2 regions of the Pseudobacillus badius genome follow, and region 1 is predicted to be linked to the other one. Evidence: riboswitches for the same ligand, from Rfam matches in the RefSeq annotation. Region 1 holds a riboswitch; the other holds the start of a gene.
The links. Region 1 has a riboswitch for cyclic di-GMP ahead of B1A98_RS20260 (hypothetical protein). Riboswitches for the same ligand answer to the same signal wherever they lie in the genome.
Positions count from the first base shown of each region.

Region 2: another riboswitch for cyclic di-GMP. It lies ahead of B1A98_RS03525 (hypothetical protein); the one in region 1 lies ahead of B1A98_RS20260 (hypothetical protein).

Region 1 is NZ_MWMM01000031.1:574-6,517, forward strand. It holds gene B1A98_RS19505 (HAMP domain-containing sensor histidine kinase) at 1-480, shown strand, start outside; gene B1A98_RS19510 (hypothetical protein) at 592-1,209, shown strand; gene B1A98_RS19515 (hypothetical protein) at 1,807-2,796, opposite strand; gene B1A98_RS19520 (glycosyltransferase family 2 protein) at 2,793-4,025, opposite strand; gene B1A98_RS20260 (hypothetical protein) at 4,018-4,785, opposite strand; cyclic di-GMP riboswitch class II at 4,834-4,917, opposite strand; gene B1A98_RS19525 (hypothetical protein) at 5,773-5,944, shown strand, end outside.
Region 2 is NZ_MWMM01000002.1:103,238-111,969, reverse strand. It holds gene B1A98_RS03555 (Crp/Fnr family transcriptional regulator) at 1-427, opposite strand, end outside; gene B1A98_RS03550 (GNAT family N-acetyltransferase) at 641-1,093, shown strand; gene B1A98_RS03545 (sensor histidine kinase) at 1,154-2,533, opposite strand; gene B1A98_RS03540 (response regulator transcription factor) at 2,530-3,210, opposite strand; gene B1A98_RS03535 (ABC transporter ATP-binding protein) at 3,306-3,980, opposite strand; gene B1A98_RS03530 (ABC transporter permease) at 3,982-5,016, opposite strand; cyclic di-GMP riboswitch class I at 5,446-5,537, shown strand; gene B1A98_RS03525 (hypothetical protein) at 5,593-5,898, shown strand; partial or broken gene B1A98_RS20955 (excalibur calcium-binding domain-containing protein) at 6,285-6,335, opposite strand; gene B1A98_RS03515 (hypothetical protein) at 6,906-7,295, shown strand; gene B1A98_RS03510 (Vga family ABC-F type ribosomal protection protein) at 7,403-8,732, opposite strand, start outside.

The DNA.
Region 1 (5,944 bases):
GACCTGGCTGCAATCAATAAACAACCGTTTGAGATAGAGGTTATTAACATTACAGAGCTATGTAAACAAACAGCCAAGCGTCTTGAAGTTGCAACTAACCGGTCTATTCGAGTTATCAATGATTCTAAATCCATCTTGGGTCTTTCGAATAAGGAAAAATTTGTACAGATTTTATTTATTTTATTAGATAATGCTTTGAAATATAGCCAGAAAGAAGTTACAGTGAAAGTTTCTCAAAATGAAGATAGGGCTGTGATACAAATTATGGATCAAGGAATTGGTATTCCTGAAAATGATATCCCTAGATTATTTGAGCGCTTTTACAGAGTAGATAAATCTAGAACACGAGCCACTGGAGGCAGGGGCTTAGGTCTTGCAATTGCGTACTCACTCATAAAACAAAGTGATGGTTTTATTTCTATTGAAAGTGAACTAAACAAAGGAACAATAGTAACCGTTACACTGAAGGCTAGTATGTAACTATTTAAGAAAAAACCTAGTATTTTCTAATGAAATTCTTACCATTATCCAATAGTCATCTTAAATTCCCTTGCTACACTATCCATATAGAATATTTGTGGAGGGATATAGATGAAATCTGGGAAGAAAATAACTATACTTGTTGGATTAACACTATTGATTGGAATCGGGGCTGTAGTGCTGTTTTATAACTTTAAGGATGACACAAGAGGGTATCAAAATTACCAAACAGAAGCGGACCTTAAAACGACTACTTCTAATAGTACGACTTTAAATCAGAATTCGACAACTCCTAGTAGTTCAAACTCACCGTTTATTGGAGTTGAGGGAAAAGTCATGGAATTAACAGAAGACAATATCACTATTGGTGTGCCCCTTCAAGGAACAAAAACCTTTACCATCAATAAAAGTACAAAAGTCGAGGATTTATTTTCACCTCTAAAAAAAGGTGTGCTAGCAGATATCAATGCAAATGGTGAGTTAGCCTACCATATTGAAACAGAGAATACTGTGGATGCTTATGGAATGATTGTTAAGATTACAGATAAAGATGTAACGATTGATTATAATGGCAATCAAGAAACCTTTGTAAAAGCTTCCAATTTTCGAATGGATACAGAGGGATATAGAGGTACATTAGAAGGCCTCACGGCTGAAATTACTCTTAATAGTCAATTTCAAATAATAGATCTTGAGACAGATTTAGACTATGAGGACGATGATGATTAATTATCAAAATTATGTCTTAAACTATCTTTACCCCGAATCGGCTTTGTTAGTGATTGGACCGTGTATTTTTTATTGATACACATTTATCTGCTAATCAGAAAAGATATCTTAGGTTATACTTGATCACTACATTATTTCACTTATCCAATCGTATATTACATCGACCAAAAAGTCTGATTTGCTTTTAAAAGAAAGTAAAAAACTGCTTCTATACAAATCGTGACAAGGAGTGGTTCAAGCGAATATGCCGAATGGATTCTAAACCGCTCTCTTCCAGTTGGTCAGATTAGCGACCGGTGGTATTTGTTTCATAGCCTAATAAAAAGAGTGATTTTTTATTTTTATAAAAAGAATGGCTGTAACCCTTTAATTTTAAACAACTTTAATAGCCTTCCATCAGTTGAATGATGGAAGGCTATTAAAGTTAATAAGGTAACATTAGATGATTTTATTCTTTAGTGATAGCCCCTATTCATGGGTGTAGACTTCCCTGTCGTTACAGCGACAGAGGTTAGTAATGTGCGTTTCTCACGAGGGTTCTCTTTTTTCTCATCAGAAGCTTTTCTGCTGATTCGTTACTCTATCTTAGACTGTTTTTTATTGCGTTTTTTTAGTTTCGTAAAGGATATAATCGAAAAAGTGCGCTTCTTTTAAAATACCGTTCTTAACCAGCTGGGTGGATCGCTCGTGAACTTCTTCAGCAAGCTGTCCATCACCTGTTGTGCGAAAATATTCTTCTAAGTAAGCGTAGACAGCAAGGGATTCATATTCCACTGCAGGTTCAGCTGTCTTTCTGAAATACTGCCCCGCAATACGACCTTCTGCTTTCCACTCTTCTATAATCCATTTATGAAAAGCCCGGGACGGTTCATGCACGTTTTCCCGATTGATTGCTATAAGCAGTTGGTCAATCATATGGATTTTCGCCCCATAACTGTACGTTCTTTTGGTCAGATCATAATACTCTGGAAAGAACACCTTCTTTTCATCAAGAGAAGTTAAAATTTCCTTGGATGGAACGGTTTTTTTTAATACATAAAAAAAGTCAGGCGTTAAATAGCTTAGAGTCACCCGTCGTGCTGACTCATTATATGCCCAATCTACATAATCAACATAAATTCCATCTGCAGTTTGTTGTCGCTCAATTGTTCGGGCCAGCTTATTCGCCAGCTCAGCATATTCATTCTCTCCAAACTGGGAGGCCCCTTTTCGAAGTGCTGCAATAATACGTACATCATCAATAAGTGCATTGGTATTTGCATTTTCCTTTAACACCCAGCTAATATACAAAGCGTTTTCTTTTTTTACAAAGAAATGATTTTTCAGCTGTTGCACCAGTACATTAAATGTCTTTTGATCATCGATAAGCAGCAAATAATTCATATACAAACCTATACTTTCCGATAAATATTGCGAATGAGGATTATTGGGATAAGCATAAATAAGATGATCGTCGTCTGTATATGTTTTCTTTATATATTTTTGCACGTCATTGTCCTCTGCACTCTGCCATACTACTGCAGCTGCCAAACCAATCAGGCACAACGAAACAGCGAGAACAACTGTTATGACAGCCTTTTTCATCATCTGCCGCCTTTCTGTTTAAATCGAGTTGTTTTGTCCCAAGCAATTGTCGTGCCGCGCAGCCGGTTAACGGTATACGAGAAGGCACTCCGAATGAGTAGGACCAAAAACAGCTGTGCGTACGTAAAATACATAATTAAAATAAATATAACATTGATAAATGATACATTACGGTCAATAACAATAGCGCTCAGCAATTGTGCTGTGTAAATGATATAACTCATAAACCAAAGCATTAAAAGTGGTGCTGCAATATGCGGCAGTTCCATTCCGAGCAGGCTCATAACAAAGAAAGTATCTGAAAAAGCCAGCAATACGACAAAGATAAGGTACGTCAGCAAATGCTGAATCGTTAAAATAAATGTTTTGCCTTTCCAATGAATAAGTTCACGGAAAGACTTTTCAAGCAAATATAAGTTTCCTGTCAGCCAGCGAGTCCGCTGTCTGATAAAAACAGAAATTTTTTCAGGTTCCTGTTCCCATGTTCGTGATTCAGGTACTACAGGAAGCACCCAGCCTGCTGCCGTTATCCGGATCGTCAACTCCGCATCTTCTGCCAGTGCATATGAATCGTAATAACCAAGCTCCTCCAGTACTGAACGACGAAGCAGCATGTTGGTGCCAGCCAAAGAACCTAGTTTAAAAAGAGCCCATCGGCCGCATTGCATAAGAAGCTGGAATACTTGAAACTCCAAGCTGATCATTCGTGTTAAATAGTTTTTCTCTGAATTTATGGTTTTTACATAGCCAACCGCACCCGCTGCGTTTTTGGTTGTTTCTGCTACTTCCATTAGTTTTTGAAGTGCATCCGGTTCTGGCTGATTATCAGCATCATAAACAATAAAGTATTCCGACTCAGAAATGCTTAATCCATAATTCAATACACGTGACTTTCCCTTTGGTTCCCCTTCCGGCACAGTGATGTAATGAATATGTGAAAAGAGATCAGAAAAGCTTTTGGCTATCTCTGCTGTTTCATCACGGGACTGATCATCCAGTAAGTAAATGTCAAGCTTACCTGGATAATGAAGCCGGGCCATAGCACTCATTGTCTGTGCTAGTACAACCCCTTCGTTATGAGCCGGAATCAATACAGCTGTACTCGGATAATACTCCAGCCGGCCAGGCAGTTGATGACGAATACGATACCACAATCCCCCGATCGTAGTTAGTGAATAATACATGAGCAACAGCCAGAAAAAAAGCATGATCACCATTAAAATACTACTCATCTGTTTTCTCCTCAAGAGACTCAGCTGCCTGCTGTACGTTATCAATCAGTTGTTCTTTAAAAAGAAAGGGCTGCTTCGTTTTATTAAAAATAGTATTTGCTCGTTCAATCATCCGCTTTTTTACAATCTCTACACCTTGTCTATTTGTATTTTGAAGTAGAACCATTACTGAAGAGGGAGAGGATGTGACGATATCATATTCCACTCTAATTGAATGAAGTGCGAGTTTCTCCAATGTTTCGCGAACACTCTGTTTTGTGTAGTCGCTTATGGGTAAAAAACAAAGCTGCAACAGCCACGCCTGTTCGTTGCGGCGTTCTGTCCCTTTAAGAATTATTTTCGCCTGATCTAAAAATTCATGGTTCGTTAAAATGTTAGAATGAGGCATATACTTCTCAAGAGCTTTGACCTTTGCGATTAAATCGCGATTTTTAGTCCCAATTGATTTAATATAATACAAGAGAATCCAATATAAGAGTAAGAAGGTTGTTACAAGCAAGTGAAGAAACATAAAAGAAATCTGCTGATCTTCTGAATTATGTCTCCAAAAAGCAATGCCAGTCAAAAAAGCGCCAAACCCGATTGTTACAGTAATTGCATATAAAAAAAGAAATTTTTCATGCAAAAGAGCCATCACAACAAGAGAAATAGCAATCAAACCTAAAGCTTCCGTGTAAAACGGAAAAGAGTTGGATAAGATAGCAACAAGACATGCCATCATACCAACCATCATAATAGAAACTGTGGAAGAATTGATCATATTTGTAACCTTCTCCTTTTGTAAAATGGACACAAAAAAACCGTCCACAAAAATTAAGGACGGTTGCGCCACTCGCTCCCAATCTACCAGGCGCCCAAATAAGGTAAATTGTTCCTAGCATCCACTTTTTATATTAAAAAATAAAGGTTATGTGGTCAACATTAATTGTCAATAAATTGATCATATTTTTTTATGATATATCTTGAGACGTTATACCTTCTTAAGAGCTGTCTATCTTTCTTACAAGGAGATTATGGAAGTATCAAATAAATTAGCACTATAAAAACTGTAGATCCTTAACTTATTTTAAGAGTATCACTAGAAAATAGAGGAAGGATTTTCCCTAATGTTCAAGAATTTACAAGTATGAAAAACAGTCTGGAATCCTGTAGTGTATGCTGACCCTAATGGTAAAGCGGCTGCAGCAGTAGTAATTTATTTTATACCCGGAATAGGAGAAATGGCATTACTGGCAACTTGAGCTGTTGTATTAGATGGAGTAATATACACAGCAGACTCATGGCTTTCTAAAAAAGTTGCGGAAAAAGCTGCTAAAATAATCCTGAAAAATTGAAAGAAGAATTAGGTACAGGATTTGCTCTGGAAAAAATGTTTTGGTCTTGTGGATATCATATTTTATTAGATGAAAAGAAAATAATCGTGGTAGATCCAGGAAATTCAGAAGAATAATTATTGCTGTATTAGTTCAAGATCAACACATAAAGTGTCATGTTGCTTGGATTGACTTTGTTTTTATATGCTTTAATATATGGAGGGTTATTAGCCTGATTGGAATTTAATATGTAGACAAGGGTCGCCTTAAGGCGGTTCTTTTTCTTAAGGAAATGTTTATTTTTAGTATACCCTAGAGAAACATCCGGAAATGTAGTAATATCAAGGAGTTGGAGTGTTTCCTATGGGTTGTTTCCTAACTATTTTAAAAAAAGAGCATGAAAATAACCAATGTGTAAACATGGAGGGTAACGTATGAGATTTATCGTAAAAGCCTTTGATAGTGAAGGCTCGGAAATGGAATTTGAAAACACAGCTATTGGAGAAGAAAAAGAAGTGAGCTTTGAGAATGAAGAAGCAGCTAAAGCCTTCATTGAGGGAATCAAAATTAGTTTGCCCAATACCTGGCAATATCGAATTATTCCAA
Region 2 (8,732 bases), on a different contig from region 1:
CTTGTTCAAGCACTTCTATCGTGTCTTGAAGTCTGTTGGCGAAATAGTAAAGGAGCGTCGTTGATAATTCTTTATTCTGCTGAATTTCATTTCTGACTTCTGCTTTTGTGAGAGAAATAAGCTTTACCTCGGTTAATGCTTTGGCAAACAGCTGACTTTCTTTTTGAGAAAAAACATGCAGCAAATCAATAAAATCACCTTTTGACAAAATGCCAAGCACGCATTCTTTGCCTTCCAAATGAATATGAAATATACGGGCGTGGCCTTCAATGATCAAGTAGACAGAATCAGACAGTTGTCCCGGTGTACAAATAAGCTCACCTTTTTTAAATGTTTCCACGTTCTTGTTAGCTGTCCAATGTTCAATTTGCGACGCCGGAAACATATTAATAATATTTGTTGGATATAAAAAATGTTCACTTTGCATCTATTCCTGCTCCTTTGAATCGTGTATCCATGATTTCTCTATTCTTGGCTTTTTCTCTGAAAAAGTACAGCAAAAGGCATTATTCTTGGCTGGATAGGGCAACTGCGGTAAGAGGGGGAGATTCGTTTAACCGGAAGAAAGCAGGAAAGTATGTAGCTTATAAGCAAGAAATGGTAAATTAAAAGAAAATATAAATCGGCAAGGTGAAAAATAATGATAATTAGAAAACTAAACAAAGATGAACACCCGCCGTTTGAACTGCTGCTGTCAGCGGACCCTTCATTGGAGGCGGTAGAGAAGTATGTGGAGAGGGGGGAGAGCTTTGTTGCTGAACAAGGCGGCGAGGTTATTGGCGTGTATGTGCTGCTGCCCACAAGGCCTCATACTGTAGAGCTGGTAAATGTAGCGGTGTCAGAAGGACAGCAAGGCAAGGGCTTTGGCAAGCAGCTGGTGATGCATGCGATCCGAGAGGCTGGAAAGGAGGGGTACCAAACGATTGAAATTGGCACGGGCAACTCCAGCATCGGTCAGCTGGCTCTGTATCAAAAGTGCGGTTTCCGGGTGGTTGGTGTCGATGCTGATTTCTTTATCAGGCATTATTCAGAGGAAATTTTTGAGAATGGGATTCAATGCAGAGATATGATTCGGCTGTCTCAAGATTTATAGCAGATTATCCAAAAAATGAGGTGCCACGCAGAAGAAAGGCATGGCACCAAAAACACTGTATTAGCCAAGGGGCAGCTCCGCGACAAAGGCGGAGCCTTCCTTTTCCTTGCTTCGTACATAAATATGGCCTTCGTGCAGTTTCATAATAGTCGCGGCGATGGACAGACCGAGGCCAGTGCCTTCAATCGCTCTTGAACGCATCATGTCTGCCCGGTAAAAGCGTTCAAAGATTCTTTCCAATTCAGTCCGGCTCAGGCCGACGCCGGTGTCTTTAAAGGTAATGAAGAGAGCGTCTTTTTTCACTTCGATGGCAATATCAATACTGCCGCTTGGTTTATTGTATTTAATGGCATTAGTTAACAGATTATCCCAGACGGTATTGAGCAAAGAAGGATCGCCGATGATTTCAATATCAGGCAAAGAATAGCTGAGAAGAATGCCTTTTTCACTGATAGCCCATTGGTAGCTTTGAATTAACTCTTTTATTTGCTGGCCAACGTTGAATGGGCGTTTTTTGACCATATCTTCATTTCGATCCAGGGAGGCCAGAAGCAGCAGCTGTTTCGTCAGAGTAGAAAGCCTTTTAATTTCACTGTTAATAATAGAAGCATAGGAATCCCTTTCTTTAGGACTAATCGATTCATTGTTCATCAGGTTCGTATAGCCTTTGATATTAGACAAGGGCGACTGTATATCGTGTGAAATATTCGAAATAAATTCCTTTCTCATCTCTTCTGTTTGTTCTAATTGCCGCGCCATTCGTGAAAAGCTGTTTGACAGCTCCCCTAGCTCATCATTCCGGTTTGTATCAAGCTTAACGCGAAAATCTCCCTCAGCCAGCCGCTTTGTGGCCGCTGTTAAGCGGGAGATGGGCTTGACTAAATAGTTGGTAGCGAAAACTACCATGACAATACTCAACACAATTGCTAACACAAGCAGCCAGCCGAATAACAGATGCATTTCGTTAAAGAGCAGCTTAATATCCGGGCGAAGGAAGAGGGCATATTGTTTTCCGTTATGTGTCAGCGGGACGCCGATTGTATTCTTTAATTCATTGGCGAAAAAGCCGGTAACGAATGTTTTGTGCGGAAAATGAAGAATCCCGTGGTAGACCGTTCCTTGCAGCACCTGCCTTTTTGTCGCCTCAGCTAGTTGCTTGTCTCTGAAAGCGGCACCAAAGAAAGTTTCACGTCCGCTGCTGTCGACCAAATAAATTTGATAGCCGACAGCAGAGAGGCTTTGCAAATACTCCTCCAGATTCATATCAGGGTGCTCGTCAGTAAAAGCAGCAACATTAAGGGCAATAGCTGTGTTTTTTTGATCATTGTATGATTTTAACTTTTGCTGATAGTAAACATTGGAAATAAAGAAAGCAAGAAGTCCGCTTAGCAGCATAATTCCGGTTGTGACGACAACAAATTTTGAATAAAGCGACTTCATACCCGCTTGGCCTCCAGTAAGTAGCCGATCCCGCGAACGGTTTTTATGTGAAAGTCAGCCGTCAGCTTGGAAAAGCGTTCTCTCAGCCTCTTAACATGAACATCAACCGTTCGTTCATCTCCATCATAGTCCAAGCCCCACACTTGCTCGATCAGCTGTTCACGGGAAAAAGCTTGCATCGGATTGGAAGCCAAAAAGAATAACAGTTCAAATTCTTTTAGCGGCAGGAGCAATGTCCGTCCTTCCGTATGGACTTCGTAGCTTTTCTTGTTGATGCGCGTGTTCCCAAGCTGAATGAGCAGCTCATCCGGCTGGGCATCGTATCTTCTTAACAAGGCTTTGATGCGGAAAAGCAATTCCTTCGGGTCAAACGGTTTGACCAGATAGTCATCTGTGCCCGAAGAAAACCCCTGTTCTTTATCTTCAATTTGATTTTTCGCTGTTAAGAGGATAACGGGAAGGTCATACCGGCTTCTAATTTCTCTAGTCAGCCTATAGCCGTCTATATAGGGCATCATTACATCCACAACGGCCAAGTCGCACGTACGGCTGGAAAGAATATTCAGTGCCTCCATGCCGTCTGCGGCTTGGACCACTTGATATCCTTCTTTGCGCAAGTGAATGTCGATCAATTTTAATACATGAACATCATCATCAACAATCAGAATAGTTGTCATTATATTTTCTCCTCCATATGAGCGGTAAAAGATGAAAAATAGCCCGCACATGAGGCGAGGGCTATCAATAGATTATTTGCTCAAAAGAAACGGCTTTAAGAAACCATTCCATCACTCATTTTAATAATGCGGTCGGCGTAGGAAAGCATGTCTTCGTCGTGGGTCACCATTAAAGTGGTAATGTTCAGCGTTTGGGTCAAACGCTGAATGAGTGCCATTACATCCTTCGATCTTTTTGAATCCAAACTGGCCGTTGGTTCATCTGCAAACAGAACTTTTGGTTTGTGAATGATCGCTCGGGCGATAGCCACCCGCTGCTTCTCTCCGCCGGATAGAGAAGCCGGATAAGCGTGTCTCCGGTGCTCCATCTCCACTAGCTTTAAAACACGATCAATTTCTTTTTTTCTCTCGTCCTTTTTTAACGTTGATTCTGAAACATCAAGCATCAGCTCCAGCTGTTCTTCAACGGTAAGGAAAGGAACCAAGTGGGCAAATTGAAAGATAAACCCAAATTTGCTGGCGCGTATTTTCCGAATCTGTTCTTGAGTCATTGCGCTAATATTTTTCCCTTCGAACACGACCTGTCCGTCTGAAGCAGGCTGAAGTCCCGCTGCAATGGTGAGAAAAGTGCTCTTTCCAGAGCCGGAAGCCCCGACTAGAGCGGTGATTTCGCCTTCTTTTAAAGACAGGTTAATGCCTTTCAATACTTCTTCTTCTATTTCGCCGTTTGAAAATGTTTTTTTTACTTCATCAATGGTGAAAATAGCCATATTACACCTCTCCTTGTTGAATGGCCTGCAGCGGCTGCACTTTTTTGATTTGAATTCCTGAAAGTGTAGCACCGATAAATCCGATAACGAGAAAGACGATTGATAATTGGATCGTTGTATCAAGCGTCAAGCTGAATGGCATGCCATCAGGTGACAGCAGTTTAAAGCCTTGGCTCAGGGCCACAGACAAGCTGAGGGCACCTGCTGTAATAAGAAGCATTTGGGTCCACATCATTTTGAACAGCGTTCCGGTTTTTACACCGATGGCTTTTAAAATGCCATACAGCCCAATTTTTTGAACGTTCATCATATAGAAGAAAATGGCGAACAGCATGCCGCTGATGACAACCAGGAACCAAACAATCATATTCAAAGACATTTGTTCCGCGTTATAGCTTGGAATAGTATGCAGGAACTGTTTTTTTGAATAGGCTTGCAGTCCGGCTACGGACTGCGCCTTATCTTCTCCAGGAACAAAAACTAATTGCATTTCCTCTGTCCGGTACATTTCCTTATAGTTTTCACTATTAATAAAAGCAACTGGCGCGTGGCTGTATTTCTTGCCATCAACAAACCCTTTTACGGTAAACTTGCCGCTAAATTGATTATTGGTTAGAACATCCCCGACTTTTATGCCGGTATCCTTCATGGAAGCATCAAGCACAACTTCGCCTTCTTTGACTTTTGGAAAAAGCGGCGAATCCGTTGAAGTGACAAAGGCGACGCTTTGCTGCTTGTCGTTTTTGTCATTCAGAAAGCCCATTTGAATGGATAGCGCTGCGGCTTCCGCTTTTTTATTTAACAGGTTGCTTTGAGTGTCAGGGTCTATTTTCGATAGATTATATGTTTCATCCGCATTAGCATCCATATAAAAGGAGCCGTCCGGCAAGTCCTTAATTAAGGCAGCGTTGTCCTGAGATAAGCCGTTTGCCAATCCAGAAATAATGAAAGTCAGAAAACTAACTAAAAAAACAATCGATCCTAAAATCATAAACCGACCTTTATTCTTTTTAATTTCTTTCCAGGCCATGTTCATTGTTATTCCTCCTATCTGTTCGTTCTGACGCGATATAGTAAGTGTACCCGCATTATATGAACGAAAGATGAACGGAAAATTACATTTATCGAGAGTGGGATGGCAAATATCAGCATACATGGAATATGCTGTGAAGGGATCTTTTGGGCGCTTATTGAGAAGGGCAGACGAATGCGCTTTTCATGAAAAAATAAATAAATGAAGAAATTGTAAAAAACAAGGATGTGATTAAGCGACAAAAAATGATATTCTAAACAGGCGGCACTCTTATTTAAGCCAACCTCAACCTCGTCATCTTATAAACTGCTGTTTCTGCACAAGCATAAAAAATCGCCGACATGTTTTTTAACAATGATAAGTAATATTTTTTTAATATAATTTTTCATTGTGTTATGATCATCTTATTTGTTGTATGATTAAATTGTTTCTACTTGAAAAAGGCAAACTTATTGAAAGATAAGGGCGCAAAGCTGCGGGTCTAAAGTTTACGGTCAGTGAACAATGATAGCCGGGCTGCCAAATAGGAATCTACTTCCTCATTTGGACAACTATATTAATTGGAGGCAGGGACCAAAATTGATGGAAGGAAATAAAGAATTAAGAAGAAGCATTCGCCGATTTTATGATTTATTAAAGAAATGTCCAGACAACAGAGATGCTGCTCATGATTTCCTGGTTTATTTACGATCTCTTTTAAAAATTCAATCTAGAACACCTTTGCCAGCGCAGGAGGTCATGGCTCTTTTGAAAAAGCATAAACCGAACGTATTCTACACGTTACAGGACATGGCCGAAAAAAACTTGATGCTAGGAATTTTAACTGATTTGCCGGAGGACATTGAAACACCGGAAGAAAGGTTAGAGGAATTACTGAATATCTGATAGCAGTCAGGCTGGTAAAGTGACTTGTTGCAGGCGAGAGCAGAGTAAGGAAAGCGATGGAACGGTGGCAAGTGTTATAAAAAGAGAGAGCAAAAAGTATAAACTAAAATGCTGCAAAAAGAAAATGATGATGCAAGAATAAGTCAGTCAAAATAGTGTTAACGAAGATCCTGCGAATAAGGAGTCTCGATTTTAATGTGGTAGTCGAGGGACTGTTCGTTGTTATGGAAATAATAAAGCAAGCGACGTTTACATAAATTAGTGTGACTAACAGATGAAACAGCCATGTAAGCAGCTTTATTAATCAATCTATTTATCTAACACTGAAATTAAAAAGTCCTGCCTTTGCGAGCGGGGCTTTTTAATTTTTTTTGCTGTGTGATGTGTTATCGCTCACAAGCCCAGCCGTCTTTATCACGATCGTGCTTTGGATCATAGGCTGGGTGTCCTTTTGCTGCACCCTTTGGATATTTTTTCTAAGCTCTGTACAATTTTTAAAGGATTCCTTCTTCGGAGCTGGCTTTACAGGAACTGCTGACCAAAGATAATGATAGAACAGCTGCAGCAACAGGCTTGAACCATGCGGATTTCTTTGTAAACATAAGGATCTATTCTCCCTAAGTTGGTATATTCATAAAGTACTGTAAGAGATTTACTTAGCAATCAAATAGTACCATCTTTATTTTAAAATAAAAAGTATTTTTTTTGAAAATAAAGGAATATGTTCTCGATATTTCTATACAAGAAACGAATCCTAGCGTAGGAAAAGCTCTGTTATTGTTTTATGCGGATGTTTCAGCTGTTCATGCAATAGGGGCATAAAGGGAAGTATGATTCTATTGAAAATAGAAATAAAGTACCAACGGAAGAAATAATCATTATGTATTTATAATGAGTAAGAAGGTTGACAACTGTGAAAATAAAATGCGGGGGGTTGTCTGCAGAAGAACGGCACCATCCTATTTGTTGCTCATAAAATAGAGAAGGGCAAAATTCGGAGGGCAGCAATGAAGAATAAAACAACTGAGAAGCAAAAAAGCGAAAAGATTTTGGCATTGGAGAAAGAGGTGGCATTAGGTCTGTGGGTTCAGGTGATAGGGCAGCTGATCGAAATTAAAGGTTTGTCAGGGCTGTTATATGCTGAGGATCAAACAGATTCAATCGGAGAGCAGCAAGTGTTGGCAGCTGTTTGGATCAGGACAATTGGTCAAATTCTAGAAGCGGTTTCCGTGTCGAGTCAAATTAACGAGACAGATGTGAACAGACTGCAGCAGGAGCAAAAGCTGGCTATTACAGGAGATTTGCTTACAGCCATTGGAGCAGCCTACGAAGTGGCTGGCGGAGTGCGCGTGCTTGAGGAAGAGGCAGTAACCGCCCGGAGCCGCATTATTCCGTAAGAGACAAGGAACGGCTTTTATATGACAGCCCCTGCTTTTAGCAGGGGCTGTTGCTGAATAGGCAGCTTTCCGGATGATAAAGTAAAATGGTCTGGTAAGCCTTATGTTTAATGATCGAACCGGTTCAAGGCCTGTTTTTCTTGCAAAAGCAGCTGGAATTCTTTTTCTAATTGTTCGGAAGGTTCAATGCTCAGCCGGCTAAGCACTTCTGATATCTTCATATCCAGCACAAGCAGCTTATCTGCATTCTTATCGGGATTCTTCTTTAGCTGTTTGCGCTGTTTGTACTGTTCATAGGTTCCTTCAAATAGCTCAATTTTCTGATTGCGGATGACAGCCATTTTTGTAGCAACATTATCAATCAAGCGGCGGTCATGAGAAGCAAAGATGACCGTGCCCGAATATTCTTTTAAGAGAGCTTCTAAGGCATAGGTCGCGTCGATATCAAGAAAGCTTGTCGGTTCATCTAAAATGAACGTATTAATATCACTTAAAAATAATTTAGCCAGTGCAGCTTTTACGCGCTCTCCTCCACTCAAGACGCCCGCTGGTTTGTAAACGTCGTCTTGGTAAAAGTGAAGTCTGGCAAGTACTGTCCGAATGAGTGCTTCCTCTTGTTTGGAGGTGGAGCGGACATTTTCCAAAATGGATTTCTTAACATCCAAAATCGTTAAATGCTGGCTAAAGTAACCAATTTTCACAGCGGGAGAAATTGTCACTCCGCTGTCTTGATGGACTATTTTCTTTAACAAAGACGTTTTCCCGCTGCCGTTTGGCCCGATTACTGCCAGCTTGTCACCAGCGCGGATATGAAAATCAGGGCTATCCCAAAGCAGACGCTGGCCAATTGTGCCGGAAACCTGCTGCAGCCGGAGAATGATTCGATCTTGCAAAACCTCTTCATTCGGCAAGATCATTTTAAGCGCGGGGTGTTCCTTCACCTTTTCTGGTTTTTCCAGGTGGTCTATTCTCTTTTCAATTGCTTTCGCTGTTTTTTGCAGCTTTTTTTGCTTTTTTGCAAAGTAGGGACGTGCTCCGGTAATATTTGCTTCAGAAGAACTTAATCCTTTAGGAGCTTTGGTGGCCTTCTCCGCTTTTTTCTCTTTTAATCGTAAAGCTTCTTCAAGTTGTTTTTTCTTGCATTCATATTTCTCATAAGCTAGCTTCTTCTGCCGGAGCTCCGTCTCTTTTTGTACTTCATAATCTCTGTAGCTTCCTTTGTATTCCTTGATCTCGCCGTCATTTATTTCCCAAATCTTTGTACAAACCGTGTTCAAAAATGTCCGGTCATGAGAAATGATGACGAAGGAGCCCTTCCATTGAAGCAGTTTTTTCTCCAGCCATTCGATATGTTCTGTGTCAAGATGAGTTGTTGGTTCGTCCGCTAACAAAATGTCCGGCGCTTTCATTAAAGCCTGCTGGATATATGCCTGGGTT